4 regions of the Virgibacillus salinus genome follow, and region 4 is predicted to be linked to each of the others. Evidence: riboswitches for the same ligand, from Rfam matches in the RefSeq annotation. Region 4 holds a riboswitch; each other region holds the start of a gene.
The links. A riboswitch is a leader RNA that binds a small molecule or an ion and turns the genes downstream of it on or off. The one in region 4 is predicted to bind S-adenosylmethionine.
Positions count from the first base shown of each region.

Region 1: it holds a riboswitch for S-adenosylmethionine, as region 4 does, so the genes downstream of both, BLS02_RS13230 (homocysteine S-methyltransferase family protein) here and BLS02_RS02480 (PLP-dependent aspartate aminotransferase family protein) in region 4, are expected to answer to the same signal.
Region 2: it holds a riboswitch for S-adenosylmethionine, as region 4 does, so the genes downstream of both, BLS02_RS12995 (methionine biosynthesis PLP-dependent protein) here and BLS02_RS02480 (PLP-dependent aspartate aminotransferase family protein) in region 4, are expected to answer to the same signal.
Region 3: it holds a riboswitch for S-adenosylmethionine, as region 4 does, so the genes downstream of both, BLS02_RS06295 (methionine ABC transporter ATP-binding protein) here and BLS02_RS02480 (PLP-dependent aspartate aminotransferase family protein) in region 4, are expected to answer to the same signal.

Region 1 covers NZ_FNKD01000003.1:233,149-241,030, reverse strand. The annotation lists gene BLS02_RS13235 (3'-5' exonuclease) at 1-505, opposite strand, end outside; SAM riboswitch class I at 1,047-1,153, shown strand; gene BLS02_RS13230 (homocysteine S-methyltransferase family protein) at 1,233-2,282, shown strand; gene BLS02_RS13225 (5-methyltetrahydropteroyltriglutamate--homocysteine S-methyltransferase) at 2,328-3,446, shown strand; gene BLS02_RS13220 (hypothetical protein) at 3,585-3,806, opposite strand; gene BLS02_RS13215 (metallophosphoesterase family protein) at 4,318-5,070, opposite strand; gene BLS02_RS13210 (Type 1 glutamine amidotransferase-like domain-containing protein) at 5,113-5,778, opposite strand; gene BLS02_RS13205 (S41 family peptidase) at 5,796-7,058, opposite strand; gene BLS02_RS13200 (pyridoxamine 5'-phosphate oxidase family protein) at 7,112-7,552, opposite strand; gene BLS02_RS19345 (hypothetical protein) at 7,596-7,724, opposite strand; gene BLS02_RS13195 (AAA family ATPase) at 7,749-7,882, opposite strand, start outside.
Region 2 covers NZ_FNKD01000003.1:191,246-199,127, reverse strand. The annotation lists gene BLS02_RS13005 (alpha/beta fold hydrolase) at 1-103, opposite strand, end outside; gene BLS02_RS13000 (helix-turn-helix domain-containing protein) at 196-987, opposite strand; SAM riboswitch class I at 1,188-1,293, shown strand; gene BLS02_RS12995 (methionine biosynthesis PLP-dependent protein) at 1,368-2,489, shown strand; gene BLS02_RS12990 (aminotransferase class I/II-fold pyridoxal phosphate-dependent enzyme) at 2,486-3,679, shown strand; gene BLS02_RS12985 (hypothetical protein) at 3,726-4,283, opposite strand; gene BLS02_RS12980 (DUF5316 domain-containing protein) at 4,602-4,895, opposite strand; gene BLS02_RS12975 (isochorismatase family protein) at 4,917-5,474, opposite strand; gene BLS02_RS12970 (hypothetical protein) at 5,577-5,888, opposite strand; gene BLS02_RS12965 (hypothetical protein) at 6,057-6,581, opposite strand; gene BLS02_RS12960 (VOC family protein) at 6,814-7,236, opposite strand; gene BLS02_RS12955 (helix-turn-helix domain-containing protein) at 7,332-7,553, opposite strand; gene BLS02_RS12950 (DUF2975 domain-containing protein) at 7,564-7,882, opposite strand, start outside.
Region 3 covers NZ_FNKD01000001.1:1,334,576-1,342,457, forward strand. The annotation lists gene BLS02_RS06275 (arsenate reductase family protein) at 1-168, shown strand, start outside; gene gcvH (glycine cleavage system protein GcvH) at 244-627, shown strand; gene BLS02_RS06285 (toprim domain-containing protein) at 1,419-1,772, shown strand; gene BLS02_RS06290 (thioredoxin family protein) at 1,783-2,097, shown strand; SAM riboswitch class I at 2,166-2,277, shown strand; gene BLS02_RS06295 (methionine ABC transporter ATP-binding protein) at 2,378-3,409, shown strand; gene BLS02_RS06300 (methionine ABC transporter permease) at 3,399-4,067, shown strand; gene BLS02_RS06305 (MetQ/NlpA family ABC transporter substrate-binding protein) at 4,082-4,906, shown strand; gene BLS02_RS18925 (YuzK family famiily protein) at 5,118-5,288, shown strand; gene sufC (Fe-S cluster assembly ATPase SufC) at 5,587-6,372, shown strand; gene sufD (Fe-S cluster assembly protein SufD) at 6,390-7,700, shown strand; gene BLS02_RS06320 (cysteine desulfurase) at 7,700-7,882, shown strand, end outside.
Region 4 covers NZ_FNKD01000001.1:484,603-492,484, reverse strand. The annotation lists gene rarD (EamA family transporter RarD) at 1-840, shown strand, start outside; SAM riboswitch class I at 1,126-1,243, shown strand; gene BLS02_RS02480 (PLP-dependent aspartate aminotransferase family protein) at 1,341-3,101, shown strand; gene BLS02_RS02475 (homoserine dehydrogenase) at 3,159-4,151, shown strand; gene BLS02_RS02470 (SGNH/GDSL hydrolase family protein) at 4,569-5,456, shown strand; gene BLS02_RS02465 (YpmS family protein) at 5,469-6,092, shown strand; gene BLS02_RS02460 (helix-turn-helix transcriptional regulator) at 6,122-7,105, opposite strand; gene BLS02_RS02455 (hypothetical protein) at 7,160-7,795, opposite strand.

The sequences.
Region 1 (7,882 bases), on a different contig from region 4:
CCATCTCATCCGTCTCGTATGTCTCAAAAGCCTTCATTAAAATTTTGGCAGCAACCCTAGCATCCTCAAGTGCATGGTGATGCTCGAAGGAAATACCGTGATAACCAGCTACCGTATTTAACTTATGATTCTCTAACTCGGGCCAAACTCTTTTAGAAATATTCACCGTACAAAGATAATCCATTTCAGGATATGTAAGGTTAAAGTAGTCCAATGTATTTCGAATCACACTCATATCAAAACTGGCGTTATGTGCAATAACTATGTTATGAGATAAATAATCATTAAGTGTCGGCCACAATTCTGAGAACGTCGGCGCATCTGCCACATCTTCCTCTCGTATCCCATGAATACGCGTATTAAACGAACTGAAATGCATCATTGGATTTATTAAACTATAAAATTCATCAACAATTCCATTTTCATTGGCGACAACAACACCAATAGCACATGGACTGTTTCTCTTTTCATTCGCCGTCTCAAAGTCAATGGATACGACATTCATGGATTGGCCTCCTCTACAACAATACTCTAACGTAATTTTAACATATCCCTCGTTCAAACAACCCTGAAAAAGGATTTAAATTTTGATGGTGTTTATCTTCGCTGGTTCCCAGGCGAATTCTGCTGATTCCGGGCTATCTAATCCACTTCCGATGCTGTTCGCCCGAACGATTACACCTAATTAAGCAGTATAGTTTAATTAAAGCAAGAAAGTTTAACGCTGTTATGATGAATATTAATGACACAATAGCAAAAATGAGTGGCGAGAGGATCGGAATGTGAATCTCAAAGTAATGGAGCGGATCGTGGTTCCGCTAAATGGGTAAAAATCCGCTCTGTAAGGTTTGAAACGGATCCTCGTTCCGTTATTTACCCAATATCAATGAAAAAAATGGGTAAAAAGGGTGAATAGCGGAATGAGGATCCGGCAAATCAGTGGCTTAAGCTTGTTTAGTAAATCAAAGTGTTTCAAATGCTAAAAATATTCTTGACATTCATTTGCAAGAGTTGTATTGTATTCAATAATACAAAATTGAATAATTTTCTTATCCAGAGAGGTGGAGGGACTGGCCCATTGAAACCTCAGCAACAGATTTTAAATACTGTGCTAATTCCAGAAGCTGAAATGCTTAAAGCTTGAAGATAAGGAGAGTGATACTTAACGGTTTCAAACCCTCTTCTATTTTCAGAAGTGGGTTTTTTTATTTTATTTAAGAGGAGGAAAACGATTGAAGCGCAGTTTAGAAGAACGTTTAAAAGATGGAACTGTTATTGTTGGTGAAGGGTATTTATTTGAATTAGAACGTAGAGGGTATTTGCAAGCAGGATCATTTGTTCCAGAGGTTGCACTTGATAACCCCGAAGCACTGAAACAGGCATATAGGGATTATATGTACGCAGGCTCAGACGTTGTATTAGCCTTTACGTATAATGCACACAGGGAAAAAATGCGCATTATTGGCAAAGAAGATCTATTAGAACCATTAAACCGAAATGCGGTTCGCTTAGCAAAAGAGGTTGCTAAAGAACATCCCAGCGAAGAAGCGTTGGTGGCTGGAAATATCTCAAATACTAATATTTTCGATCCCGAAGACCCTGAATCCAAGACTAAGGTCAGAGGTATTTTTGCCGAAATGATAAAATGGTGTAAGGAAGAGGGCGTCGATTTCATTAATGGGGAAACGTTCTATTACCATGAAGAGGCACAAATAGCCCTGGAAGAAATTCTGAAACAGGATTTACCAGCAGTCATCACGTTTGGACTAATGGGAGAGAATGTATTGAGGGATGGCTACACTGTTGAAGAATCCTGTAAAATACTTTCTGAAAGTGGCGCACTGGTTGTGGGCATGAATTGTTTCCGTGGTCCTGAAACGATGCAACCTTACCTTGCTGACATACGTAACAATGTAGATGGCTATGTGGGTGGACTCCCTATCCCATACCGTACTTCAGAGGAAAACCCGACATTCTTTAATTTACCGGATGGAGGATGCAGCTGCCATCTGCCTTTAGAAACAACTTTTCCGACTGCGCTTGATCCGCTTTACCATAACCGATACGAACTGGCAGCCTGGGCAAAAGAGGCAAACGACATCGGGATAAATTATATCGGCCTATGTTGCGGAGCATCACCAGCAATGCTGCGTTCAGTAGCTGAAGCTGTTGGAGTTAAAACAGTAAACTCAAAATATTCCCCAGACATGGAGAAGCATTTCTTGTTTGGGACAGACAAAACACTTCAAGAACATAATCAGAGCTACCGGTTAAAAGCTTAAAAAAATACAATTCTACAAAACTAAAAACAGAAAGAAGGAATATATATGTCAGTATCGTTAACAAAAGCACCACCATTCAGAGCAGAGCACGTTGGAAGTTTACTACGCCCGGATAATTTACACAAAGCAAGACTAGATTACAAGGAAGGCAAACTTACAGCAGAACAATTACGCGAGGTCGAGACAAAAGAAATCAAGCGTGTGGTTGATAAGCAAATTGAACTTGGCTTAGAAGTTGTTACAGATGGGGAGTTTCGCCGTACATGGTTTCACTTGGACTTTCTGGAGCATCTAAACGGAATTGAAGGATATGTACCTGAGCAAGGATATCAATTCGAGGGATTGGAAACAGAGAAATATGACGTACGGAATACTGGAAAGATTTCATTTAACCCTGACCATCCATTCCTAAAAGATTTCACTGATTTAAACGATATTGTTGATGGCCGGGCACTCGTAAAGCAAGCTATTCCTAGTCCTAACCAGCTATTTAACGCCGGCATTCACAATACAGATATCTATCCAAACATCGAAGACTATGCAAGTGATATTATTAAAACCTACCAGGATGCAATCAAAGCATTTTACGATGCTGGTGTACGGTACTTGCAATTAGATGATGTATACATCGCTGGACTATCCGCTCCAGATATCCCATTTAATGAGGGAAAATATTCAAGAGAAGATTTAATTGACCTGGCGTTACGAGTAGTTAATGGCGCTTTAAAGAATAAGCCTGAGGACTTAATTGTAACAACACACTTATGCCGAGGAAACTACCAGTCTACCTGGGCATTTGAAGGAAGCTATGCTCTTATCGCTCCTACATTATTGGCAAAAGAAAAAGTAGACGGCTTCTTCCTGGAATATGATGACGATCGCTCAGGGGATTTCAAACCACTTGAACATATTCCAAACGGCGGTGCACAAGTCGTATTAGGTCTTATAACATCGAAGAACGGAGAACTTGAAGACAAAGAAACAATTAAAGCACGTATTAAAGAAGCATCACAATATGTGCCACTCGAACAACTATCTTTAAGCCCACAGTGCGGCTTTGCTTCAACACATCATGGCAATAAATTAACGGAAGAGCAACAATGGAATAAACTGAAATATATTGTTGACCTGACTGAAGAGGTTTGGGGCATTTCTAACAAGTAATTAGAAAACTTGGCATTCGCCAAACCTTTTGGTGAATGCCATAGTTGCACTTATGCAGTAAGAAAGTAGTTATACTTTCTTAACTGCTAAATAAAGAAGCTTGCAGAGAATACGATTTCTCTGCAAGCTTCTTTTAATCTACTGACAATTTTTTGCTGGACTTTTCTCCGTGTACTTAAATGTATAGATGAACAGACTAACCAAAAATAGTAACTCAATTACCTTAGTTAATAGACTAATCGTAATCTGCATATCCTTACCTAACAATATTAATGATTGGTTCGTATTTAAATCAAATAAAATATGACAAAAACAATAAATGCCAGTAATCCAAATAATTGTAATTAACGTATTTCTCATCACTCTGTCCCCCCATTTTTGATTGCGTCAAATTCCACTTAGCATATACTAACAGAAAAAGTCATAAAAAGGGAGACTTTTTTATAAAATTTTTTTCGCTATTCATTTACTTCCATTACATACGATGTTAACTCCTTTACTTTTGGATCTTTGAACCTATTAAACCGATAAATATCACAAAAGGCATATAGCTTAACACCGCCGGATTTGGTAACAACTCTTACTGTGCCATCTAAAGCAACAATAACCCCCATGAGTAATGCATAGTAGAGACATTTAGCATTATTAGATTATCTGTTTTCATTATCCTTTCTTCTCCACTTTAAAATAAAACTTGCACACATAGCTGTAATAATAAGTAAAAAAGATTGAAATACACTTGGTTTTAAACTCCAAAATATGAAAGTTAATGATACCCCAAAAAAACAAATAGCAATTAATAATCGTTTTTTGAAACTCATTTATAGTAACTCCTTACTGGTATTCAAATCCTGAGTTATATCCATTCCAATTATAGATTCTGGATATAGTTTAAATGTTGATTGCCGTGGAAGATTTTGAGAATATCATCTCCAGCTGGAACATTCAGCTTTTCATATCCAAGTAAAAATTCCTTGTTATCATAGGATACTTCAATAAAGGAAACGTCAATTTGACCAAAATCCCCAACCCGCAATTTAGCATATGGTGCAAGGGGTTTAGAGGTACAACCTAATGAACTCGGGTTAAGGTAAAGTCTTTCTTTAGACTTAAAATGGTGAACTGTATGATGGTGTCCAAAACAAATAACATCCACATCAGTTAATTCATAAATGTCATCAAGTCTTTGTGAAGTTGGTTGATTATCAATTGGCAAAAATTCATCTCGTCCATTCAAGTGATAATGTACAAACAAAAAGTCCTTTCCGTTTATTCTTGCATTTTGTCTCATTGGAATACTTTTGAGCTTAGAGATAAGTTTCTCATCCAGCCGTGAGGCAATCCATTTATGGTGCTCCCTTTCATCTCCAACACTCCCTGGCTCATTTCCATCAAGTATTTTTAAAACTGCTTCATCATGATTTCCCATCACAAAAGATATATTGTTACGGGAAAATAACAACTCAAGAACTTCATTTGTTTCATGACCAATACCGATTAAATCCCCAAGACAATAAATGTGTTCTATTTGTTCATCTTTATCAATATCATCCATAACAGCCTTCAAAGCCGCACTATTTCCATGAATATCCGCAATGATTGCTACTTTCTCTCCTGCATTCATTATATCCCCCGCTTAATCTGGTTAATTTCAAAAAGAAGTACTTTAAATAAAGGAACCTGGATGAGTCAATACTTTTCCCTTATTTGTAAAAGAAATGGCTGATGAATTCCCTATTACTCTTATACCTTCATCACTAACAGTGACACCAGTTCCTTCTCTTAATGCAATAACAGACTTCTTATAATCTTTGATAAAGCTCGATATCAAACTTTCATTATCAGCTTCAAAATGACACCAAATGGAATAGTCACTTATAAGATTAAGCCCATTAATGCTTTGTAAATCTGTGTTGTTTGGGTCCATGTGAGCACAGGTCATGATGTTTGAACCCAATATTATTGCTCCGGCACTCCCTCCATAGACAATACCGTCGTTCTCTATGTACTCCTTTAAAAGGCTATCAAATTGAGATATCCTAAACTCCCTTAATAAGTTAAATGTATTTCCGCCACCGATATAAATTGCCGAGAACTCTTTAAGATCATCAAAAGATTTGTTATCTATATTGGTCCACATAGTGACTTCTATCCCTAATGGGTTAAAAACACTGTACGCCCACTTAAAACATTCTTCATAGGGAATAATTCCATTCATTGCAATAGGAATATATAGCAATGGTTTGCTCGGATTAATGTGTTCTATAAAATATTGGTCAATTTCCTTCGATTGCTCCTTATCTCCACCACCAGAAAGAATTAAATGTCCCATTAAGTCCCTCCCCACAATTAAATAAACTCAAGTGCCTTTTTAACATCCAAATCAACGTCTATATGATCTGGTGTCCAAGGAATATAAATATCAGGTTGGATTCCAACTCCGCTCATACCCTTTCCTTCATCAACGGTGGATAATTTTGACGTAGGATACGATAGTTTGAATTTGTTCTCCCAACTCATAATGGCAAGATTAGAATAATCATTTAAACCTAATGTTGGTCTTCCAATTACAGTGACCTTTGAAGAATTTTTGCAAAGCTCAACAAATGAATCGCCTGAACTTCCGCAATAGACATCAGTCAAAAGAATAACTTGTTCTGGACCGGGTTTAGTTTTGATTAAAAAACTATCATCCACTTCTCCAAAATCAAGTTCTACAAAGCCGTTATCCTTGTTCTCTTCTAGTTGTCTAATGAAAGCATTTATTTGATTTCGTGTTACCTCGTCTTCAATAGAAGAAAGAGCACTTTTAAGCAATTGTGTTCTCAGTTCTACATTTCGACTTGTACAGTTGGTTAACATAGAACCCTCATCAAATCCATTTAAATCTATTTCTTCTCCTTCTCCTTCAAAAAGAAAAGGAAGTAAATCAAAATAAGCTAAGTCACTTCCACCTCTGTTTACACGAACATCAATGATTAGATTTTTACGTGTAGTTAAGAATGAACGATTTTCATCGATTAACTTTGAGATCGCATTATGATTCATAAAGTCTGTTAATGTTAAAAATAATGTATCCTCCGAGATTTCTTTTATTGAATACTCTGGCTGGAAGATTTCTTTTGGATACTTTTTAAGTTCAATAGTAAAAGAATTTCCTGATCCACTAACAACATCAGCACTTTTGTATTGTGGAAGAATCGCACTCCAATTTTCCCGCTCCGCTTCCGTTTCCATCAATCTCCTTTTATGAATATTTACTAATTCTGGAACTGTTGAGCCATCTAACGCTGTAATAGCATAACCTTTTTTCACTCTATCTTCCTTTTCATTGGATACAACATAAAGTAAATCGTCATACCTCCTAACGGCAAACCCAACATCGTCTTCCATTTCAGTTGATTGTGCGGTATATTTAAACGCCATATGTAAATCTTTAAAATCCAGTAAATAATCCTGAACAATTCCCACAAACTTTTCATCGTTCATATTGCCCGAATCCTGTATTTTCTCACGATAAAAATTAGGATTATCGCAACCCTTTTTATCCAAACAACCCGCATAATCGTTATGTAAAATACTAATAACATCCTCGAATATTTTTAAGTACATTTTAATCTCCTTTTTTCTACTAATAATTCGTTAGACGTCTAAGATAAACATCTTCAGGTTGCTAAATATGACTGATCCCGAACAACTACTGTTTCAGGTGTAAAACGAATCAAGACATTACTTTTATCTAGGTTTTTAAAACGTGGATCCCATTTGTTTTCATCCAGGCCCAAATAACGTGACAGCAGCCGATTTGCAATTGTACTATCAAACGGCAGAACTGCTGCAGTTCCTCTAAACCCAGCATGTAAAACCAGTCCAGCTTTAGGGTTAAAGTCCGCAATCCCTATTGCACATTTCGGATTATTTTTTATCCGCTTTGGGAAGGTATCTGAAGGTGTACCAATTATCCAAAGCTGCTGTTTCTCCCAGTGAAACCAAACTGGTGTATCACTCGGAGCATCCTTATCGACCGTGGCTAAATGAGCAAATAGAGGCTTAGCGAGTAACTTTTCTAAATCAAAACTTCTATCTCCATTAGTAATTATCTTCATAATATGAACTCCCTTTTATTGTTTATCATTACTAAGGTGTCTGTTATTTTTTAATATCTTTTAAAAGAGAAATAACCTCTTCATTCTGTTCAATCATCGTCTGATTTTGCTTTCTTAGTTTCGTGAAATCAAATAAATATATTAATAAGATTGCAACTATCAAAAAACTCATATGCGACCTCTCCCGCTAGTTTAATTAACTTTCCATTATCAGCTTATCTTTTATATTTTCAATAATATCGGAGACTTTAATATTTTCAGTATCGATGTACTCCTCAAAATTGTTTTCCTTAAAGGACTTTAAGCATTGATCAGTTTGCTGGAAACACC
Region 2 (7,882 bases), on a different contig from region 4:
ATTCAGCATTTAGTTTATCTTGCAAATACACTATAAAATCAGAGCTTCCTTCGTGTTCACCTTGTGGTCCAGCACTATGAATGAATAGTATTTGTTTTTTCACGTTGCTCCTCCTTATAATTAAAATTTTTATTAAAGAACATCCTTGTGAAATGCAAGAACAACATATCCTGTAAATATTGGATTATGAGATTGCTAATTCTTTAATACTCGATTTAGAAAATTATTCATTAAGAGAGGGATCGACACTAGGATCGGAGGATCATCAAGTTGTGGTTCACGAAGTGTCACATGTTGATGCGGAACAATTGTGTTTCTCTTAATAATTATCGGGGCCTTCAACCTGGCGCGTAATGTTGAGTACGGGAGCAGTATATCCCTTGCCTGCATTTCCCAGGATACAGATGTAGCCATCAAGTAATACTTGCCAGGTTTGACACCTGTAAAACAAAAAGTACCCAATGAAGAAAGTAGCGTCCCATATAAAGGAAGGCCTTCTGGAATCGGTTTTGCAAATAAGCCGATAAGAATAACCCCTTCAAAAGAAGCATCCGCATGAACGGTCCCCTCGACCTTTGCATGTGTATTTGAAGTTAATAGTAAACTATCAGTCCAATCATTTAGCCCCTTTAACCTGCGTAATCGATAGTCTGCATGAACCGCTGAATTCCGAAATTCAGCCGGTGTTACGCCTATACGTTCAGTAAATCTAGTTGTAAAGGTTCCTAAGCTTTGTTGTCCAATCTCCATTCCTATATCACGAACACTTAAATTCGTATGTAACAATAAGTCTTTTGCTTTTTGCAAACGGAGGGAAGAAACATAATAATGTGGCGGAAGGCCAGTTTTTTGCTTAAATATACGGGAAAAATGATACGGGCTATAAGCTACATACTTAGCTAGATGAGAAAGGGGCAGGGGCTCTTGGATATTTTCACGAATGTACTCAATCACTGCATCAATTTCTACAGCATATTGGTCAGTCATTGTTTCTACACCTCCATGGTAAAGTATTCAATATTCTCTATAAAAATTCCTTCTCTATTTTCGAAAATAATTCCCATGATATTTTTCTAACAGAAAAACGGAAATGGCTGAATAAACCAAATAAATTGCAATTATCTATTGCATTATCCAATCATTTGTATTAAAGTAAGAAAAATCAAGTATTTAACAATTACATATATTTCTTATCAAGAGAGACGGAGGGATTGGCCCTGTGATGTCTCAGCAACCCGCCATAACTGGTCCGGTGCTAAATCCAAAAGGTAACAAGTTACCTGAAGATGAGAAGATTGTTTGCGCTATTAGGGACCTTCTTCTTATCTAGAGGGTCTCTAATTTTTTTCATGAAAAGGATGATTAATATGTCAGATAAAAGTATCCAAACCAACTTAGCACAACTAGGCAATAATAGTGATAAAACGACAGGTGCAGTCAATCCGCCTATCTATTTATCAACAGCATTCCAGCATGAAGGGATTGGCAAATCTACTGGATACGACTACACACGTACAAAAAATCCAACGCGAGCTATCTTGGAAGAAGGAATTGCAAAGCTGGAAATCGGTGATAGCGGCTATGCCTGCAGTTCCGGAATGGCAGCCATCCAGTTAGTTCTTTCCATTTTCCGTTCAGGTGATGAAATCATTGTTCCAGAAGACATTTATGGTGGTACATACCGTTTACTTCAGCATTACGATGATGTCTATGATATAAAGACAACCTATTCGGAGTTTAAAGATGTTGCCGTGACTGAGAAATTAATCACACCAAAAACGAGAGCATTATTCATTGAAACCCCAACAAACCCGTTAATGCAGGAAATAGATATTAAGGAATATGCAGCACTTGCTGATAGACATGACCTGTTACTCATAGTTGACAACACATTCCTGACTCCTTATTTCCAGCAGCCGCTTGAACTTGGCGCTGATATCGTAGTTCATAGTGCAACTAAATTTATTGGCGGACACAATGATGTTCTCGCAGGCTTAGTCGTTGCGAAAGGAGAGGCAATCTGCGACAAATTGGCTACTATCCATAATGCTTCAGGTGCTGTTTTGTCCCCTTTTGATTCATGGCTGATTATTAGAGGCCTCAAGACACTTGCACTAAGGATGAAGCAGCACGATGAAAACACACGGAAAATAGCGGAATACTTAGCAAATGAACAAGGAGTTACTGACGTACTGTATCCGGGGAAAGGTGGAATGCTTTCGTTCCGCCTTCAGAAGGCAGATTGGGTTGAGCCCTTTTTAGAACGCCTTAAATTGATTACTTTTGCAGAAAGCCTTGGCGGGGTTGAAAGTTTTATTACGTATCCTGCAACACAGACCCACGCAGAGATACCGGAAGAAGAACGAGCACTCCGAGGAATCGATAACCGGTTATTACGGTTTTCTATTGGCATTGAACAAGCTGAAGATCTAATTACAGATTTGAAGAACGTATTTTCATCATTGAAAAAGGGGGAAGACAAGGAATGAGTAATAACAAGGATCAATTGGAAACAGAACTAATTCATGCTCCATCAAATTTGGACGTTGAACAGAGAACAGGTGCCGTAAATGTGCCGATTTATCTGTCATCAACCTATCACCAGGAATCCTTTGATGCGTTTGGGCCATTTGATTATAGCCGTTCGGGAAATCCGACAAGGCAAGCGCTGGAAGAAAAGATAGCCCAATTAGAGGAAGGTGCCCGTGGCTTAGCATTTGCTTCTGGAATGTCTGCCATCTCGTCATCCTTTATGCTGCTTTCAGCTGGTGACCATGTTCTAGTATCAACGGATGTGTACGGAGGTACTTACCGATTTGTAACTGAAGTACTTACTAAATTTAAAATTGATCACACCTTTGTAGATATGACAGACCTAACTGAGGTTAACGATGCAATTAAACCCAATACAAAAGTCATCTATATCGAAACACCGTCAAACCCATGTCTAAACATTACTGACATTAATGGAATTGTTAAAATTGCCAAAGCGAATGACTGCCTAACTTTTCTCGACAATACTTTCATGAGCCCACTTTACCAGAAGCCAATTAACCTTGGTGTGGATATTGTGCTCCATAGTGCGACTAAGTTTTTGTCTGGCCATAGTGACATTATTGCAGGTCTGGCTGTTACAAACACAGAAGAGCTTGGGGAAAGGTTGGCCTTTATTCAAAATTCCTTCGGCTCCATACTTGGCGCACAGGATTCCTATCAGTTAATTCAAGGCATCAAAACGTTAGGTTCCCGTCTTAAGCAATCATCTGAATCAGCACTGAAAATAGCTGCCTATTTAACTAATCATCCATTAATTAAGAACGTATTTTATCCTGGATTACCTAACCATCCAGGACATGACCTCCATAACAGCCAATCAAAAGGTTCAGGGGCAGTCCTTTCGTTCGAAATAAAAGATTCAGTTAAAGCGAAAACATTTGTTGAACAAATTCGCCTGCCAGTATTCGCTGTAAGTCTTGGAGCAGTAGAAACTATTCTTTCGTATCCAGCTACTATGTCTCATGCTGCAATGCCAAAGCAAGAAAGAGATAAACGAGGGATTACCGATGGATTATTCCGATTTTCAGTCGGACTCGAACATGTGGATGATTTAATTTCAGATCTGGATTATGCATTACAGGCTGCGTCGCAACAAGTAAAGGACCCACATGTTGTTGGATAAAAATTAACAGTAGGCGTGATTCTTTATTACAGGAATTGCGCCTATCTTAATAAAACTCCTCCCCACTAACCTTTGAAACAGCTTTACAAAACTTTGTCCACTTCTTTGGATAATGGTTACTGCCAATTTTAATTTCACAATGTGTATCATATTCTATATCTAACCGCCAATATGAACCGTCCATAACACCATCATGGTTGTACTCCTCCGCCCAGTTAACAAAATCACATTTATATAATTCAGCTAGAAGCCATTCAATACTTTCCTCACTCATAGTGGCTATCTGATCAGATTCGTTAAATTCTCCAAACACAAGCGCACTACGAACACGCCTACCCTTCAGGTCAATCCTCACCCTCTGAACAGAACCATAATCCATATATCCACCACTTTGTATATCAATAAACCGAATCCGCTCATAAATTTTTCGTCCTCTGTACTTCTTCCATTCATGATCGCAATCCTTGCAATGATATTTAGCATTACCAATAGTGATCGGTCGAAATGGTGCAGGTTCCATCTGCTTGTATTCCTGGCCAATGTCATATGTATCTTTTGATTCGCACTTCGAACAAACAGGCGAAACAATACGGAAATTACTCATAGAACTCTCTCCTTTGCCTACACTTTCATGCTAAACACCTGTATGTTCCTCTTTCATGGCATGGATTAATATTTATTTTTCCGTTTTTTGATATACTTTTGTGTCCATAACCCTGCATTAAAAAACGATAGAATCATAGCGAAGTAAAAGAGTCTCCTATTAAACATAAATTCCCTTCGCTAGTAAACTCATTATATGGCAACTAATATTGATATGATAAATTGCCCCTTCACAGATTTAACCATTGTACCCCTCCATATGTACCCTCAACGTGCTGTTTCCTTGTAAAAAATAATTGGCCCAGATGGCAGTGGGCGACTATATATTTAGTATAATTAAAATGATTAATAAGCTAAAGTTGGGGACACCAATTATTAGTAATCTTGTAACCCATTTGTTTTTGTCCTGTCTGTCTTTTTTGGTCTCCGTATGATAATTAGCTCTGTTTCTGTCACCATCAACAAAAGCACCTGTTAACAAACCTGATAATACTAAGGGAATAACTGCCGCTGCAGCTATAATCTTAAAAAATAAGTTCCAGTCACCAGTGAAAGTGCCGATCAACAGGGCAATAATAGTAAAGATTACACCAATACCCAGATATTTTAACAACGTAATCCCCCCTTTGTTTAGTTACCGATATTTATCGTGAGTAGGGTTAAATAAATCCTCTTCTGTATTTCTAACAATTGAGAAATTGTCTACATTATCATGACCATGAAGCGTTTCATTGTGATGAAGGATTATTTGTTGTGCAGTTAAGTTATCGGAGTCAGAAGTAGAATGTCCATCTCCAACTAAAGTAACGTCAAAATGATTGACCGTCGCTGTCCTGACAGCCGTATCAATACAATGTTCCGTCTTACATCCCATTATTACAAGATGCTCTACGTTGTTTTCATTTAAATGTTTGAGTAATGGAGTACCATGAAATGAATTTGTAGCAGCTTTATCAAATACGACAGCAGTGGATGGCACTCTAATATTGTTATGTATTTGAAATCCAGGACCTTCTCCATTCGAAACATCTAAATCTCTAATGAACACAACGGAAATACCTTCTTCTATGGCCTTTTCAATAACAGTATTAATGTTACTTACGACTTTTTCCTTCTCAGAAACTTCCCGTTCCTCACTACTGCCTTCCATCAAATCCTGTTGTGCATCGATTACCAGTAAAGATTGCTTCAATAGTGTTCTCCTCCTTAAGGCTACTACCTTATAATAAATTTTTAGTATACTTGTCATTCGTTAAAGGGAATCTCATGCAAGTGAATTTTGCTATCCTAACTGCTAAAAATACTTAATAATCATCAAGACTAAACTGAAAATAGTATATAAAAGAGACCCATAAAACACGACACCCACGTCTATTTTCATTTCATCGTTTTTTTGAATTTTCCAGCTTGATTCACTTGCTTCAAAAGTTGCTGCTTTTGATAACGCTCCCCCACTACTGTTAAAGAAGTAAATTACAATAGATATCGCCAGACCAATTAAAAAACTCCACTCACTATATGAAAAAGAAATGATTACACTAGCAGCCCATATAATTATGCCGATAACGATTGAAGACAATAATGAAAAACCAATAACCTTCTTCACACATACCCCCTCCTTCTCTTATTTCTTACGAAGTCACAAGAACGAAAGTTTCAAGTAAACAGAATTTTCTTTAAAAACGGATCGGACTTACCAATGCAATAAGACCGTCAAGTCATAATAAAGTGCGAGGCCGCCAACATCACATTGCACCCATTAATGTTAATTATTTTAACCGCCAAATGTACTCCAAGGTTCTTCAATACGAATTAACATATCTTCTATTTTATGTTCTTCATTTAAGTTAGCTTGCCCGTTCACCGTTTCAACTTCTGATGATTCACTGCCATTTTTTCGGTACTGTAATTCAATGGAGAAATTATAAATTATTTCTTTAGAATCTGATTTTTCGTATTCGATGTTTTTCACCTCTAGTTTGTATTCATTTCTTATCGGTTCAATCCATAATACTGAACCGTAGCTGGAAATGTATTCTTGGTAGGATGTTTCATCTGCAAAATAATCTTTATACAGGTTTTCTTCATATTGTCCTAAAGCCTCAAGTTTCCCCTCGCCTTTTAATATTTGTTTCAACTCATCATCCGGACCTGTAAGGTTGTTCTGTAATACAGCTTCAATTGTCTGTATATTTTCATCATGAGTTTTCGTTTCTGTTTTTTCGGTACAGCTAACTAATATTAAAAGTAGTATAACAAATAAAGCGGTTACAAAAAATTTGTACGTCCGTTTCTTCATATATCCACCTCCTTTATGAGTAATACGATCACTAACGTTTATAAGTTTCGGAAATAATGTAATCAGACAATCCATAAGATGAGTACGTACTAAACCAACAAAACTACAATGACTTACTAGGTTAAGATAATAATAAGAAGCAGTTAATCAGGCGCAATCCCTAGTGCAAGAATTGCGCCTTTTCTTTGATTGATAATGGAGTATAGAACTTAATGCTACACTCCATTTCTGTTTAGTTTTGATCATCAGTTACAATTGTGAATGTTACGCCAAACTTGTCCGTTAAATAACCCTGGGCAGGGGTGAAGGAGGTTTCCTCCAAAGGACCGATGACTTTTCCGTCCTGTTGCAAGGCTTCAAAAATTTGTTTGGTTTTTTCCACATCATTCGTTGTCACATAGATAGCTGCTTGATTTCCTATTTGACGAGAAAACCCCGGAGAATCGTAAATAGCAATATCTGTTTCACCAATTTTTAACCTTGCATGGGCCACAAGGCCCAAGATTTTTTCTGGGAATGACATTCCGGGAAACTCTGGAATCTCTCCATATGTTTGGATAGAAAGGACTTTTGCATCCAATACTTTTTCATAAAATTGGATCGCTTCCTTTGCATTTCCATCGAACATCAAATGAGGGATAGCTCGTAATGTCATCAACAGTCAACTCCTTAATTTATTAATTATTCTTTTTTTATAATAGCATAATAATAATGATTTGATTTCTTCAGATTTGCTATCTTATTAGGCTGTTATCCTTGAATGTCGTCGTCACTTTTGTATTCTAAAATGTCTCCAGGCTGACATTCTAAAGCCTTACAAATTGCCTCTAAAGTTGAAAGCCTGATTGCTTTTGCCTTTCCATTTTTTAAAATAGAAAGGTTAGCCATTGTTATTCCAACCCTCTCCGAAAGTTCTGTTACGCTCATTTTCCTTTTAGCCAGCATCACATCAATATTAATTATTATTCCCATGGTATTCACCTCAGACCGTTAAATCATTTTCTGATTTTAGATTAATAGCTGTTTGCAAAAGTCTTTGGAGCACAGCAGCAAAAACTGCAATCACCATTGAAGCAAAGATAATGACCATTCCCATTAATATACCTGGTGCGTCGTCTGCCTTTGTAAGAAGATATAAGAATGGCATTTCTACAACATACAGAACAATGATTATGATTGCGCAGTATTTTATATTTTTTAAAGCCTTAACAGATAATTCCGAGAAAGCCTCGTTCTTGTCAATATAGCCTAAAAGTTTTAAAGTCTGATACAAAGCAAAGAAAAACGGTATCATTGCTGCA
Region 3 (7,882 bases), 850 kb from region 4:
AAATATCGTGAATTAAATATTAAGGATAAAATTAAAGATGCGACTACTGAAGAAATGGCTGATATTCTGGCATCTGATGGTATGCTAATTAAGCGACCAATTACAACCGACGGAAAAAAAGTGATTGTTGGATTCAAGGAAGAAACCTTCACTGAAAGTTGGCTTTAATAAAAGTAAAAATGCTAGAAAAAAGTCCATATACCTAGTATAGTAATATTGCAATTAATTAACGGAGGGATTTAGATGAGCTTACCAAAAGACTTATTATATTCAGAAGAACACGAATGGGTAAAAGAAGAAGATGGTAATGTACGTATTGGGATTACAGAATTTGCACAATCCGAATTAGGGGATATTGTATTTGTTGAACTTCCCGAAGTAGGTGAAGAGGTTGAAGTAGATGAGCCATTCGGCAGCGTTGAATCTGTTAAAACGGTTTCCGAGTTGTACGCCCCAATCAGCGGAAAAGTTGTAGAAATCAATGAAGAATTAGAGGATAGCCCTGAATTTGTTAATGAATCACCATATGAAAAAGCATGGATGGTTGTTTTGGAGCCATCTGACGATTCAGAACTAAATAATTTACTATCTGCTGAGCAATATCAGGAAATAATCGAGGAAGATTAATCCTATTAATAAGGCTGACTGCACACTGCGATCGATCTTGTGAAGTCGGTCTTTTTTATTGCTATAATGTAATTCACAACGAAATTGTAGTGTACGTGATTTTAATGTGATTTATGGTGTGAATTAAGCGGAATGTGAATCACACAAACCGGTAAAGTGAATCGTGGTTCCGCTAAATGGGTGAAAAAGCCGTCTTAGAAGGTTGAATCGGTTTCTGGTTCCGTTATTTACCTAATAACTTTGAAAAATATGGCTGAAAAGGGTAAATAGCGGAATGAGGATTACATAACACGACCAAAATAGGCGTTTTTAAGGAAATAACGGAATGAGGATCCGCCAAATCCGTGGACACCAGTCTGTCTAGTGAAAACTATGAGATTATAGCTGAGATTTCACTTGAGATTTACTGTTTTGCACCTCACAAGTGAACCCGTTACTTTTTTTTGGCTGTTTTCAGAAATAGTTGTTTTTCCGATCAATGAGTCTTAACAGGTAAGTTAATGCAACACTTCCTAGTATTTACCTGCACTAGATATGTTCACAATATCCTGGAAAGATGGATGAACGTCTGCACTCGCACGTCCTTTGCGTAGTAGGCTCTTGGTGTTGTGTCGCACTTTATATCTTTTAAAAAATCTATATTCATACTTAATAATTCGGTTTAAGCATAAACTATCTAATATGAATAATTCGTAATGCAATAATATTAATTATTGGATGTGGGTTGAAAAAAGTAGTAAAATATATGATTAATGCATTCAGTTAATTTAATGTAAGGAGTGCATGTAATGATGACAAATGACGTAGAAAAAGTTATCATTGTTGAGGGACTAACTGATAAAAAGCAGGTCAAACGGGTGATAACAGATGATGTTGAAGTAATTTGCACGAATGGGACACTCGGTGTTGAACGATTTGACGAGCTTTTGGAAACGTATGATTTGGATAATAGGGATGTTTTTATTTTAGTTGATGAGGATAGTTCAGGGATAAAACTGCGCAAACAGTTAACGCGTGAGCTTCCGCATGCTGAACACATTTATGTGAGCAGTGAGTTTCGTGAAGTAGCAACAACCCCTGAAAATATTCTTGCAACGGCATTGGTAGGCAAACGAATCGAGGTTAATCCCATATTCTTGATTTAGGGTGGTAGTATTGCAACAGATTAATGAGGAACAATTAGAACAAGATCATTATTTATTATATATTTATACACCATTTTGTGGTACATGCGCGTTGGCAAAATCAATGCTTGATAAGATTGAATCGGTTCATAAACAGGATATTTTTTATGACATGAATGCCTCGCTGCACCCGGAGTTTATGCAGGATAATCAAATTGAAAGTGTACCATGTCTTTTAATTAAGGATGGTAACGAGATCAAGGAAAAAATTTACGCATTTAAATCAATTGCCAATATATATAGCTACTTAATGGACTACGAACCAGCTTTATTTTCAGATAAATAATTTTATTGACACATGATAATATGCGTGCTATTATCTGGATTATCGAATTTTAATTAAATAGTTTATATCTCTTATCTTGAGCGGTGGAGGGGCTGGCCCTATGAAACCGCGGCAACCTCAAATGTTTTTTTATTTGAAAGGTGCCAACTCCTGCAAAGCAGCTGCTTTGACAGATAAGGGAACGTAAAGACTACATATATTACGTCTTTCTGTTCTCTTACAGAAAGGCGTTTTTCTTATTAAGTAGGACATAATAGTGGATGGCAAAGGAGGAATACTTGTGATTTCAATAGAGGGTTTAAATAAAATTTTTAAATCAAATAAAAGCAACATTACAGCAGTGGATGATTTAACCCTTGATATAAATGAAGGTGAGATTTTTGGTGTCATTGGCTACAGTGGTGCGGGTAAAAGTACATTTGTACGATTGCTCAATCGGCTGGAAGAACCTACTGGTGGGAAAATCGTCATTGATCAGCAGGAAATTACTGCATTAAATTCAAAACAACTTCGAGTGGCACGTCAGGAAATAGGCATGATTTTTCAACATTTTAATTTATTGTGGTCACGGACCGTAAAAGATAACATTGCATTTCCATTGGAGATTGCAGGCGTATCAAAAATTGAACGTGAAGAACGTGTTCAAGAATTAATCGAATTAGTTGGACTTGCAGGAAGAGAAAGTGCTTATCCCTCTCAGTTAAGTGGTGGGCAGAAGCAGCGTGTTGGGATAGCGAGGTCACTTGCAAATAATCCAAAAGTATTGCTGTGTGATGAAGCAACTTCAGCACTTGATCCGGAAACGACCAACTCGATATTAGATTTGTTAGTTGATATCAATAAAAAGCTTGGTTTAACAGTTATTCTAATTACTCATGAAATGCATGTGATTCGCAAAATATGTAATCAGGTAGCAGTAATGGAAGAAGGAAGAATCGTTGAACAAGGCGATGTTCTGGATGTTTTTTTACGACCTGAGAAGCCTGTTACAAAGAAATTCGTTGAGCAGGTTATGGGAACCAATGATGAAGATGATGGAGTTGCCCATTTAATTGATACTTATGATAGTGGTAAGCTTATTCGGCTTCATTTCATTGGTGAGACAACAAACCAGGCATTAATTAGTCAAGTTGCTAAGAGATTTGCAATTGATATTAACATTCTGCAAGGTAAGATCACCCAAACGCAGCGTGGTGCGTATGGAACACTATTTGTTCAGGCTGATGGTGAGTTGAGTGAAATCAATAAAGCTATAGACTTTATAACAAATGAGACCTCAGTTGAAGTGGAGGTGGTTCGCGATGCTAACTAATCTTTTCCCAAATTTGAATATGGAAGATTTATGGGTTGCCACGTACGAAACCTTTTACATGACCATCCTTTCATTATTTGGAACATTTATTTTCGGAATACTATTAGGGTTACTACTTTATCTGACGATGAAAGGGGGTATTTGGCAGAATAAACTTCTTAATTTAATCGTGGCATCAATCGTAAACGTATTTAGAGCGATTCCATTTATAATTTTAATATTACTTTTGTTCCCATTTACTGACTTTCTGATTGGAACCATTCGGGGACCAAATGCAGCATTACCAGCTTTAATCATTGGTGCGGCTCCATTTTATGGTCGACTTGTAGAGATTGCATTGAAGGAAGTTGATAAGGGAGTGATTGAAGCAGCGAAATCTATGGGTGCAAAGACTCGCACAATTATTTTTCGTGTATTACTTCCAGAATCAATGCCAGCACTTGTATCAGGACTTACTGTCACTGCAATTGCCTTGATTGGCTATACTGCAATGGCTGGTGTTATAGGGGCTGGTGGTTTAGGAAATTATGCATATTTTTTTGGATTCCAGCGACGTATGTTTGATGTCGTGTTTGTTTGTACCGTATTAATCGTAATCATTGTATTTATTTTTCAATTCATTGGGGATTTTATTACTAACAAATTAGATAAAAGATAAAGGAGAGAGATAAAATGAAAAAGATCTTGGTATTTGTAACTATATTTTTTGTAGTAACGTTAGCAGCTTGTGGCGGTGATGAGTCCAGTTCAGATGATAATGTTATTAAGGTTGGGGCATCCAGTACTCCGCACGCACAAATATTAGAGAAAGCTAAGCCTATTCTTAAGGAAAAAGGAATAACATTAAAGATTGAAGAGTATACTGACTATGTTTTACCAAATGAAGACCTTTCAAGTGGTGAACTTGACGCAAATTATTTCCAACATATTCCTTATTTAAATAAGCAAATTGCAGATATTGGATATGATTTTACACATATTGGTGGAATTCACATTGAGCCAATTGGAATATATTCGAAAACAATTAACAGTGTTGACGAAGTTGCCAAAGGAACTGAAGTACTTATGAGCCGATCTGTCGCTGATCATGGACGAGTACTATCCTTGTTAGAAAAGGAAGGGCTTATTAAGCTTTCTGAAAAAGTAGACAAAGTAGAGGCTACTACGGAAGATATTGTAGAGAACCCAAAAGATTTAAAATTCTCCTATGATTATGATGCAGCATTCTTACCAGAACTATATGAGTCAGAAGAAAACACTTTAGTGGCGATTAATACCAATTATGCAATTGGAGCAGACTTGAATCCATTGGAAGACGCCTTGATTTTAGAAGGTGAAGAATCGCCATATGTAAATGTTGTTGCAGTTAAAACAGGAAATAAAGGTAGTGAATCATTAAACACATTAGTTGATGTACTACACTCTGAGAAAATCCAGAACTTTATTCTAGAAAAGTTTGATGGTGCAGTAGTTCCAGTAGATGGAGAAGCTAAGTAATTTTGTAGCGAATTTTGAGTAATTCATAGTAAACAGCAGTAATTTGCTCTATGTTTAAAGTAAAAGTTGCTATCCATTTTTAACACTTCCATATATTATTCATTACGATTTTAAACGTTTAAATGCACTTTGTGTTGGGTATCGTCCCTATGATAGTCTTAATATTGTAATCAAATCGAAAGGATGATTCACTATTTATAGTGGGATTAAGATGAGTTATACTCCAGAGATGGAAAAGGGAATGCAGCAAACCCATAAGATGTGTTATGCGGAGTATGAAAGAAATTTAGAAAATCGCATTGCTGTTGAAAAAAGACGACAACAAGAGTATGAACAATGTAAACATATGGTAGCTGAAATTGATAGTCACATTCATAATTAATAATATTAATTGTGCTGGTATCCTAGTGTGGGGTACCAGCATTTTTTCTTAAAAAAATAATAATTAGAAATTAAATTAGAAAGTACATTCTCAGTTATTGCATATAATAGAGTGAAGAAATTCACAATTTTTCTCAAAACCAAACATATTTAATCAGCTAGAAATACACGTTTTTATTAGTATGAATGAGTTGATAATAAATTCGAAATGCTTTAAGATTATAATGAGAATAAATTGAGAATGGATGTAATATCCATTTGAAAGAAATAAGCACAAAATAGTAATTGGAGGTATCGACATGGCAGGATCAACACTAGAAATTAAAAATCTTCATGTTTCAATTGAAGGTAACCAAATATTAAAAGGTGTAAACCTTACGATAAAGGGTGGCGAGTTCCATGCAGTAATGGGGCCAAATGGTACTGGTAAATCAACACTTGCATCAGCTATCATGGGTCATCCAAAATTCGAAATCACTGAAGGAAATGTATACTTAGACGGTGAGGACGTATTGGAAATGGAAGTAGATGAGCGCGCACGTGCAGGTCTTTTCCTTGGAATGCAATATCCTAGTGAAATTAGTGGTGTAACAACATCTGATTTTCTTCGTTCATCTATAAATGCTCGCCGTGAAGAAGGCGATGAGATTTCTTTAATGAAGTTTATTAAAGAAATGGATAATGCATTAGACTTTCTTGAAATCGACAAAAACATGGCACAGCGTTATTTAAATGAAGGCTTCTCAGGCGGTGAGAAAAAGCGTAATGAAATTCTTCAATTAATGCTTATTAAACCAGAAATTGCAATTTTAGATGAAATTGATTCAGGTTTGGATATTGATGCATTAAAAGTAGTGTCCAAAGGAATTAATAAACTACGAGACGATAATTTTGGTTGCTTAATTATTACACACTATCAGCGTTTACTTAATTACATCACACCAGATAAAGTTCATGTTATGATGCAAGGCCGTGTTGTTAAATCAGGTGGACCTGAACTAGCAAAACGTCTTGAAGCTGAAGGTTATGACTGGATCAAAGAAGAACTAGGCATCGAAGACGAATCTCTTGAGCAAAAAGCGTAAAAGTTAGGAGGGGTAATATGACTGTTGAGACAAAGCTACCATACGATAAAGATTATATCAGCCAGTTTTCACAAGATAATAATGAACCGGAATGGATGAAATCATTACGCCTTCAAGCTTTAGAACAAGCTGATACACTGGAAATGCCTAAGCCTGATAAAACGAAAATAGGCAGATGGAATTTCAGTAAATTCAAACATGATGCAGCTAAAGGTGAGGAGATTTCGTCATTAGATAATTTACCAGCAGATATCCAGGATTTTCTTGATAAAGAAAATAAACAGGAAAACCTTGTAATACAGCGCAATCATACGGTTGCATATGCTTCGTTAAATGAAGAACTGAAAAGTAAAGGCGTTATATTTACTGATATCTTTACGGCACTTCGTGAGCATGAAGATTTGGTTAAACGTTATTATATGAAGGACGCTGTTTCTGTTGATGAACATCGTTTGACCGCACTTCATACAGCATTGATGAACGGTGGCGTATTCGTATATGTACCTAAAAATGTACAGCTGGAAGAACCATTGCAAGTGATTTTTTGGCAGGAAGATCCTGAAGCGGCAATGTTTAATCATGTATTGGTAGTTGCTGATGATAATAGTTCTTTAACATATGTTGAGAATTATGTATCACAAAATAAAGAAGAAGAAACTGTGGCAAACATCGTTACGGAAGTTATTGCGCATAACAATGCGCAGGTTTCGTTTGGAGCGGTTGACAATTTTGCTGCTGGAACAACTTCTTATATTAACCGTCGTGGTGTCGCATATCGTGATGCAAAAATTGACTGGGCTTTAGGTCAAATGAATGATGGGAATACTGTTTCGGAAAACGTTACACATTTAGTTGGTGACAATTCTGAATCAAATGCGAAAACTGTTTCAGTTGGTCGCGGAAAGCAAATACAGAACTTCACAGCAAACATTGTTCACTTTGGTAAAGAATCTGAGGGACATATTTTACAACATGGTGTTATGAAGGACAGTGCAACATCTATATTTAATGGTATTGGAAAAATTGAACATGGTGCTTCAAAATCAAATGCTGAACAGGAATCACGCGTCTTGATGCTAAGTGAAAAAGCACGTGGTGATGCTAACCCAATTCTTCTAATCGATGAAGACGATGTTACAGCAGGTCACGCAGCGTCTGTTGGTCGTGTTGACCCGCTTCAATTATACTATTTGATGAGCCGTGGAATTACACAGAAAGAAGCAGAGCGTTTAATCATTCACGGTTTCCTTGCTCCAGTAGTAAATAGGCTGCCAATTGCTTCAGTTAAGGAACAGTTGACACAAGTAATTGAAAGGAAGGTATACTAATGGATGTAAAAGCCATAAGGCAGCAATTTCCTATTTTAGATCAGGAAGTTAATGGACATCCTTTAGTATATTTAGACTCATCTGCAACATCGCAAAAACCGTTGCAGGTGATAGAAGCCGTTGATGCCTATTATCGACAGGATAATTCCAATGTGCATCGCGGTGTTCATACACTGGGTACA
Region 4 (7,882 bases):
CTTCCCGCGTATTGGAAGCTGATAGACCAGGTTCCACCTGATGAAATATTAGCACATCGTATATTATGGTCATTTATTTTTATGATTATTGTGGTTCTAGTTGTCCAAAAATGGAAGCTTTTCCTAAAGGAATGCAGAATTATTTTAAACGATAGAAAAAAATTGACTGGAATTACATTCGCATCAGTTGCCATTAGCATCAATTGGCTTACCTTTATATGGGCGGTTAACAATGAACATGTAATTCAGGCAAGCCTCGGTTATTACATAAACCCGCTTGTAAGTATTTTATTAGGAATGATTGTGCTAAAAGAAACATTAACACGTGGCCAGATGCTATCATTTCTACTTGCTGCAGTTGGTGTTATTAATTTGACAATCAGTTATGGTGTCTTTCCGTGGGTATCACTATTGTTAGCATTCAGTTTTGCAATTTACGGATTGCTAAAAAAAACTGTAGATGTTAGTGCAATGTTCGGTCTAACTATCGAGACAATGATTGTAACTCCTATTGCTCTTATTTATTTACTATCTATCCCTGGCAGTTCATTGGCATCTGATCCAATGTTCTCCAGTTTTGGGTTATTACTGTTTGGCGCTGGTGTCGTTACAGCGATTCCACTATTATTGTTTGCAAGCGGCGCGAAACGAATCCCATTATCAATGGTAGGATTCCTTCAATATATCGCACCAACTATCATGCTAGTTCTAGGTGTGTTTGTTTATCAGGAGACTTTTTCACTGGCGCATTTTATATCGTTCGCATTAATCTGGATAGCACTATTTATATACATGTCATCTGCACATCGTAGTTCAGGTCGGCTTAGGGAGAAAAATTAGGCTCTTAATGACGCAGTGAAAATATACTCGCTTTCCGCGGGCAAGCAGCAAGCCTCCTCAGCTCGTTCCTTGCTTCCGGAGTCTTGCGTAGCTGTCAATTTTTTATTCGGCAACAAACTTAAATCAGCCAAAATTAAATCAATTTTCAGAATTCACTTGACGTACAATCATTCCTGCGTATATAATGTTCAATAACTTTAGAAAACTTGGCTTATCGCCAAGCCTTAGTTGCAATTATGCAGCAAGAAAGGATTTATACTTTCTTAACTGCCAATAAAGTTACATCTCTTATCGAGAGTGGTGGAGGGAATAGGCCCTGTGAAACCCGGCAACCTTAAAAGCTTAACTAATGCTTAGTAAGGTGCTAAATCCTACAGGTCAAGTATGATCTGGAAGATAAGGGGAGGATCGTTACATATTACGCCCTCTTCTTAGGAAGAGGGCTTTTTATTATCTCCTCTCCCTCCAGAAAACAGTAAAATCTAAAGGAGGAATTTATCATGTCAAATTTTCATTTGCACAATCAGGAAACACAGTTACTTCACGGAGGTCAGGAACCAGATCCAACAACCGGATCACGTGCGGTACCCATCTATCAAACTACTTCCTACGTTTTTCGGGACACCGAACATGCACAAAATCTTTTCGGGCTACAAGAACCAGGTAATATTTATACACGAATCATGAATCCGACAGTTGATGCATTCGAACAGCGAATCGCATTACTGGAAGATGGCGTAGCCGCAGTTGCAACTTCATCCGGGATGTCAGCCATTACATTGGCCATTTTAAATCTTGCAAGCAGTGGTGATGAGATCGTTGCTGACAGTAATCTATACGGTGGGACGTATAACCTGTTTGCTAACACTCTCCCTCGATACGGAATCGACGTTAAATTTGTTGATGGAACAGATCCAGAGACTATTACTACTGCAATTACCGAAAAAACGAAAGCTATTTTCGGAGAGATTATCACAAATCCAAGTCTAAATGTGCTGGACGTTGAAAAAATTGCAGGAATTGCTCATGACAACGGGGTTCCATTAATCATTGACAATACATTTGCGACTCCATACAATACGAAGCCACTGACATGGGGAGCGGATATTGTTGTACATTCAGCTACTAAGTGGATCGGCGGTCATGGTACAACTATCGGCGGCGTTGTCGTTGATGGCGGTAGGTTCAATTGGGGGAACGGTAAATTCCCAGTCTTTACTGAACCCGACGAGAGTTACAACGGACTTCGCTACGTCGATATTGGGCCGGCAGCGTTCGCAACCAAACTGCGCGTGCAGCTGCTGCGCGATATAGGTGCCTGCCTAAGTCCACAGAATGCATTCCTGTTTTTACAAGGACTGGAAACATTGCACTTACGTGTTGAGCGCCATAACAAAAACGCCGAAGAAGTTGCAGCATATTTACAAAAACATCCTGCAGTTGAATGGGTTAATTTTCCTGGGTTACAGGATCATCCATCACACGAGTTAGCCAATAAATATTTACAGAATGGCTATGGATCGATTATAACGTTTGGAATAAAGGGTGGCCGTGACGCAGGCCGGAAATTGATTGATGGTGTTACACTCTGGTCACATGTTGCCAACGTCGGTGATGCGAAGTCGTTAATCATCCACCCAGCGTCAACTACACACCAACAATTAGGTGAAGAAGACCTGGTTAAAAGCGGTGTTACGGAAGAGTTAGTGAGACTTTCTATTGGACTCGAATCAACCAATGATATATTAGTTGATTTAGACCAGGCAATCGCTAATGCAACCGGTGAAGCAAAAACATTTCAAGCAACAGAAGAAGATGCAGTCAAGTGGCTCTTATCTTCACCATTTGACCGTAAAGACGGTGGTATTCGCCAAAAGGTAGTTGCGGTTAGCGGATTGGATGATCAAACTAATTCATTTTATAAAAGTACGAAACAATTACAGCAGTTAGGATTTCAAATTGTTCCATTAAGTACTTCTTCAAAAGAAATATTAAATGTGCAAACATATGAACAGTTAGATGATGTGCCACTTGAAATTGATGCCATTCTGTCCTATGACAGAATTCTTCCACCAGAAACTATCGAGCAATTTATTAATAAGGACGGTAAAATTATTTGGGTTGAAAATCCAAAAGATACAGATGAAACAGTAAACCATGCAAAAGCTGCTGGAATTTCTGTTATTACAGATAAAAACATTTACCATGAAGCGATTCGCATTCGAGAAAACGGCTCTGGAAGTGTGCTAGTAGAAGCTTAAGTGTAAAAAAACGAAGGATCTACGGTTATCATTTTTAGATGAGGGAGGGATTAACAAATGAAACCGATAAATATTGCGTTAATCGGACTTGGAACAGTTGGCTGCGGTGTCTACCAAACACTGCACATTCACCGTCAACGGCTCGAAAAACTAGTCGGATCTCCCATCAACATTTCAACAATTATTATTGAGAATCCTGACAAACATCAGAAAATTTCAGCCAAGACAAACATTACAACAGATGTTAATACTGTTTTAAATAACCCTGAGATCGATGTTGTCTTTGAAGCAATTGTTGGAAAAGAACCAGCTTTTTCATTGCTGAAAAGATGTATCCAAGCAAAAAAACACGTCATCACTTCTAATAAGGAAATGTTCGCAATCCACGGTGAAGAGTTGAAAAGACTTGCCACCCAATATAATGTTCAAATTGGATATGACGCAACTACAGCCGGTGGCATACCGATTATCCAGACTATCCAACAACTTTTAAAAGCAAATCAGATCCAATATGTGCAAGCAATTTTAAATGGTACTACCAACTTTATCCTATCAGCAATGCGGGAAAAGAACATAACATTCTCCACTGCTTTGGATGAGGCACAAAACTGGGGGTATGCCGAAGCAGATCCAGAAAATGACATTGAAGGTTTTGATGCATATTATAAGCTAATGATTCTTAGTGACCTTATTTTTGAAAAACAACCTGATTTAAAATATGTTAAAAGAATAGGAATACGTGATATTACCGAGGACTCCCTTCAAGGGTTACAAACGGAAGGTAAACGAGTTAAGCATATTGCAAAGATAGGTTATGATGCTACAGGGAACCTTACTGCAAGCGTTGAACCAGAAGCAGTTTCCAAAGAACACCCATTATATGCTGTTGAAGGCGTAAACAATGCTATTCATATTAAAGGAGATATAGTTGGTGACTTAACGTTCGCGGGGCCAGGAGCAGGATCATTTCCTACCGCGAGTGCAATGATTGAGGATTTTTGTATTTTGTTTAAAAAAGAGCAAGCTGCAATAGCTGGAGCGCCCGTTTAGCTGCTCCCCTCATTGTGGGTGGATCGACGTTGCCACAGGATGTGGTGGTTTTAGTCGAACATCCTTCATCTTTTATCGTAAGGAAGTGAAGGAAATTCACGAGCGCTGAAGCTAGATGTTTTTTTTATAACATGGCTTATCGTTAAGCCACAGTTGAACACACGCAGTATGAAAGAATTTATACTTTCTTAAGCGCTAGAAAAATTCGTCTTCTACTGAAGGCGATTTTTTTAGTTTAAGTATAGAAGGTAAAGGGAATTATCTCTTATTAGATTAAAATGTAATACAATCGAAATATGAAATATTGATACTTACCAATTATAATGGGTACATATATAGTAATAAAACGTGATATGTACTAAGATAAAATATCATTTCAATATATAGGTAGAATATTTCAGTATAGGTGTGAGATTCATGAAAAGAAGATACATTTTTATTATTTTGGGTATACTGATTATAGGTTTAGCTATTATTATCTTTTTATATCAACCTGAACCAAATTTAAATGAATCAGCAGATAATAATTCACAGGAAGAGACACAGCAGGAAACTGAACCAGACAAAGAAATAGAAACGGAAGATGAACAGCCAGAAGAAGAAACAAAAGAACCAATCACTAAATTCAGAGAAATAATAAGTGGTGCACTTCAAGGTACAATTGACTTTTTCACAAATAAAGAAGCGCATGTTGCAGCCATTGGAGACTCATTAACACAAGGTGTCGGCGATAAAGTAGTTGATGGTGGTTATATTGGTATTCTGGATAATACCATTAATAAAGATAATCAATTGGTAACATTTGAAAACTATGGAAAACGTGGGAACCGCTCAAGCCAGCTATTAAAACGGCTTGAACAGCCCGAAATAGCACAATCGGTCAAAGAAGCAGATATCGTATTGATTACAATAGGCGCAAATGATATTATGCAAGTCGTCAAAGAAAACTTTTCCGACTTGACGATTAAGGATTTTTCCCAAGAACGGATCGCATACAAAGAACGGTTAAAAATTATTTTTGAAAGAATCAAAGACCTAAACTCAGACGCTGATATATATCTATTAGGTTTCTATAATCCCTTTGAAAAATATTTTAAAGATCTCGAAGAACTTGGTATGATTGTTGAAAATTGGAACAACACAGGTAAAAATGTCACAGAACAATATGAGAATGCGACATTTATACCTACAGTTGATCTATTTGAGGATACAGATAAAAATTTAATCGCAGATGATAATTTTCATCCTAACCATCTGGGATATCAACGGATTGCCAAACGAGTATTAGAACATATAACAGACTAGGAGGTAAGTGGAATGGCGGAACATAAAAAGTCAAAAAATAGATGGAAACGATTTTTTTTGATTTTACTAGGTTTGAACATTGTCATTTTTATATGTATTGCTGCTCTTATTTTTTGGCCAGTTTCCGACACAAAAACACCTTCTAATGAGGAGTATGAAACGCAGCAAAGTTCAGAATTCATCGTTCGTACGACAAAAAAGAACTTAAATGAGTTAGTAAATGCATATACCGATAAGCTTTTGAAAGGTACTAACCACCATTATGAAGTGTCATTGGATGAGGATGTTCACTTGATCGGTGAACTTCCCGTATTCTCATCTACTGTCCCACTCTCTGTTCATTTCGAACCCTTTGTTCAGGAAAATGGCGACGTGATTTTGAAACAGAAATCCATCTCTATTGGATTACTGGAACTGCCTAATCAGAAAATAATGGAATACATGAAAAAGTACTTGCCAATGCCAAAGTGGGTTGCAGTTGATCCAAAAGAAGAGGAAATTTATCTTGCAGTAACAGATATGGAGATCAGAAGTAATTTCCAAGTTAGTGTAGAGCATATTGACTTAGAAGCAAACAATCTAGCATTTAAAATTAAAGTTCCTTACAAATCACTAGGGATTGAAATGGAAGAATAATAGAAAAATCGGGAGACTAGTCCCGATTTTTAATCTTGATAAACCTCACTCATTTGAATAATTTTGTCTTTCATTCTCTCAACAAGGTGGTCTGGAGATAGAACTTTTGCCTTGTTTCCCCATGTGAGAATCCAATTTATTAACCCATCCGATAGCTTGACTTTGGTTGTCAGCATAAAGTGATCTTCATCCATTTCCTTAATATCCGCCTCTTGCCCAAAGCGATCCAAAACTACATTAACCATGCTGTTATGGAATCTTATTTTCATCCACATTTCTTCTCCAGCGAACATATGAAAGCTTTGATTCACGTACTCCTGAAGATTGAATTCACATTTGGTAAAGTGCTTTTCGCTTACCTCAATATGGCGGATTCGATCCAATCGATAATGCCTTAATTCATTTGTATCCTGAAATCGCCCAATTAGGTAATAGTAGTCATTTTGCCAAATTAGTGCATATGGCTCTACATGATAGAAATCCCCATTACGATGATACTCGAATTCCTTCTTTACATTAAATTTTCCATATTGATATGTAAGAACTTTATCCTCCGAAATTGCTCGATGGACACAGTCAATATTAATCTTGACCAGTTCATAGTCAATATTGGCTGACTGATCAAACAAAATTGGCTCTGGCAAGGTTTTTGCAATATGTTTACTAGTCAGTTCCTTTACTTTCTGGATCAATTTCTCTTTCTCATTTGTTGTAATAAAACGTGCCGATAAAATAGCATCAATAATCAGTCGCAGCTGATACGTTTCAAATAATCTCGTTTGATGGCTAAATAATATTTTACCGAATTTGCCTTTATTTTGGACAATTTCAAAGTCCATATCATCCAAAGCTTCAAGATCACGCTTTATCGTTCGGTTATCAAAGGTAACATCACCAGCAATTATTCGAATCTTTTCGCTTAGTTCGCCTATACCCATTTCATGATATTCATCAGTTTCATTAAATAAAATCTCTCTGATTTTTAATAATCGATAATTACTACTTCTTTCCAACTAAATACATCTCCTTCCATAAAAAGAACCTATACATATAATGTAAGGTTCTTCTCATTTGATGACTAATCGTTTTACTTTTTTAGATAGTAAGAAAATAAATGATTGCTTTGTTAATTGTGCCTCACCTTTTACCAGCCTTCGTTGTGTTATCAAGTCCCTTTGGCTTTCTTGATAGTTACCTAGTGTTCCTTGATAAACTAATTCCAGCCCCTCATGATTGCGAATATCTGCTGGTGTTGTAAAACAGGTTGGTTTTTTAAATTCCAGTGATTCAACATCCTGAAGAACCGTAGCAACAAATTGAGAACAAAATAATGCGTCTTCCCGATTTATCTCAACCTGCAGCAATACCCCAATCAAGCCGAGGAAATTGTATTTGTAGTTACTTTTACGCAGTTCGATTTCTTCAATTTTCTCTTTAATTTTATTCGTATCGGTTTCAGATAGCCCGTATGAATACACAGCACATGCTGAATTTTTTAAAAAATCACTGCGAATATCTTCCTTCACAAATCCTCCGATAAAAGGATTACGCGGTTTTTTTCGACCAAAACTGTAAACTTCCTGTAAGTCTGGCTCAAATGCAAGAGAGACATGATTTAAAGGCTGCTTTGTGCAATAGTTAATTAGCCGGGATAAGTATGTCCCAGTGTCTGTAAAGAGAAAATAAATCCTGTTTTCCCCCATTTAATTCCCCTCCGTTAAGTTACCAATCTATGATGGTAACTTGTTAACGTTTTATATATCGTTAATATATTGTTACATACATTCAGT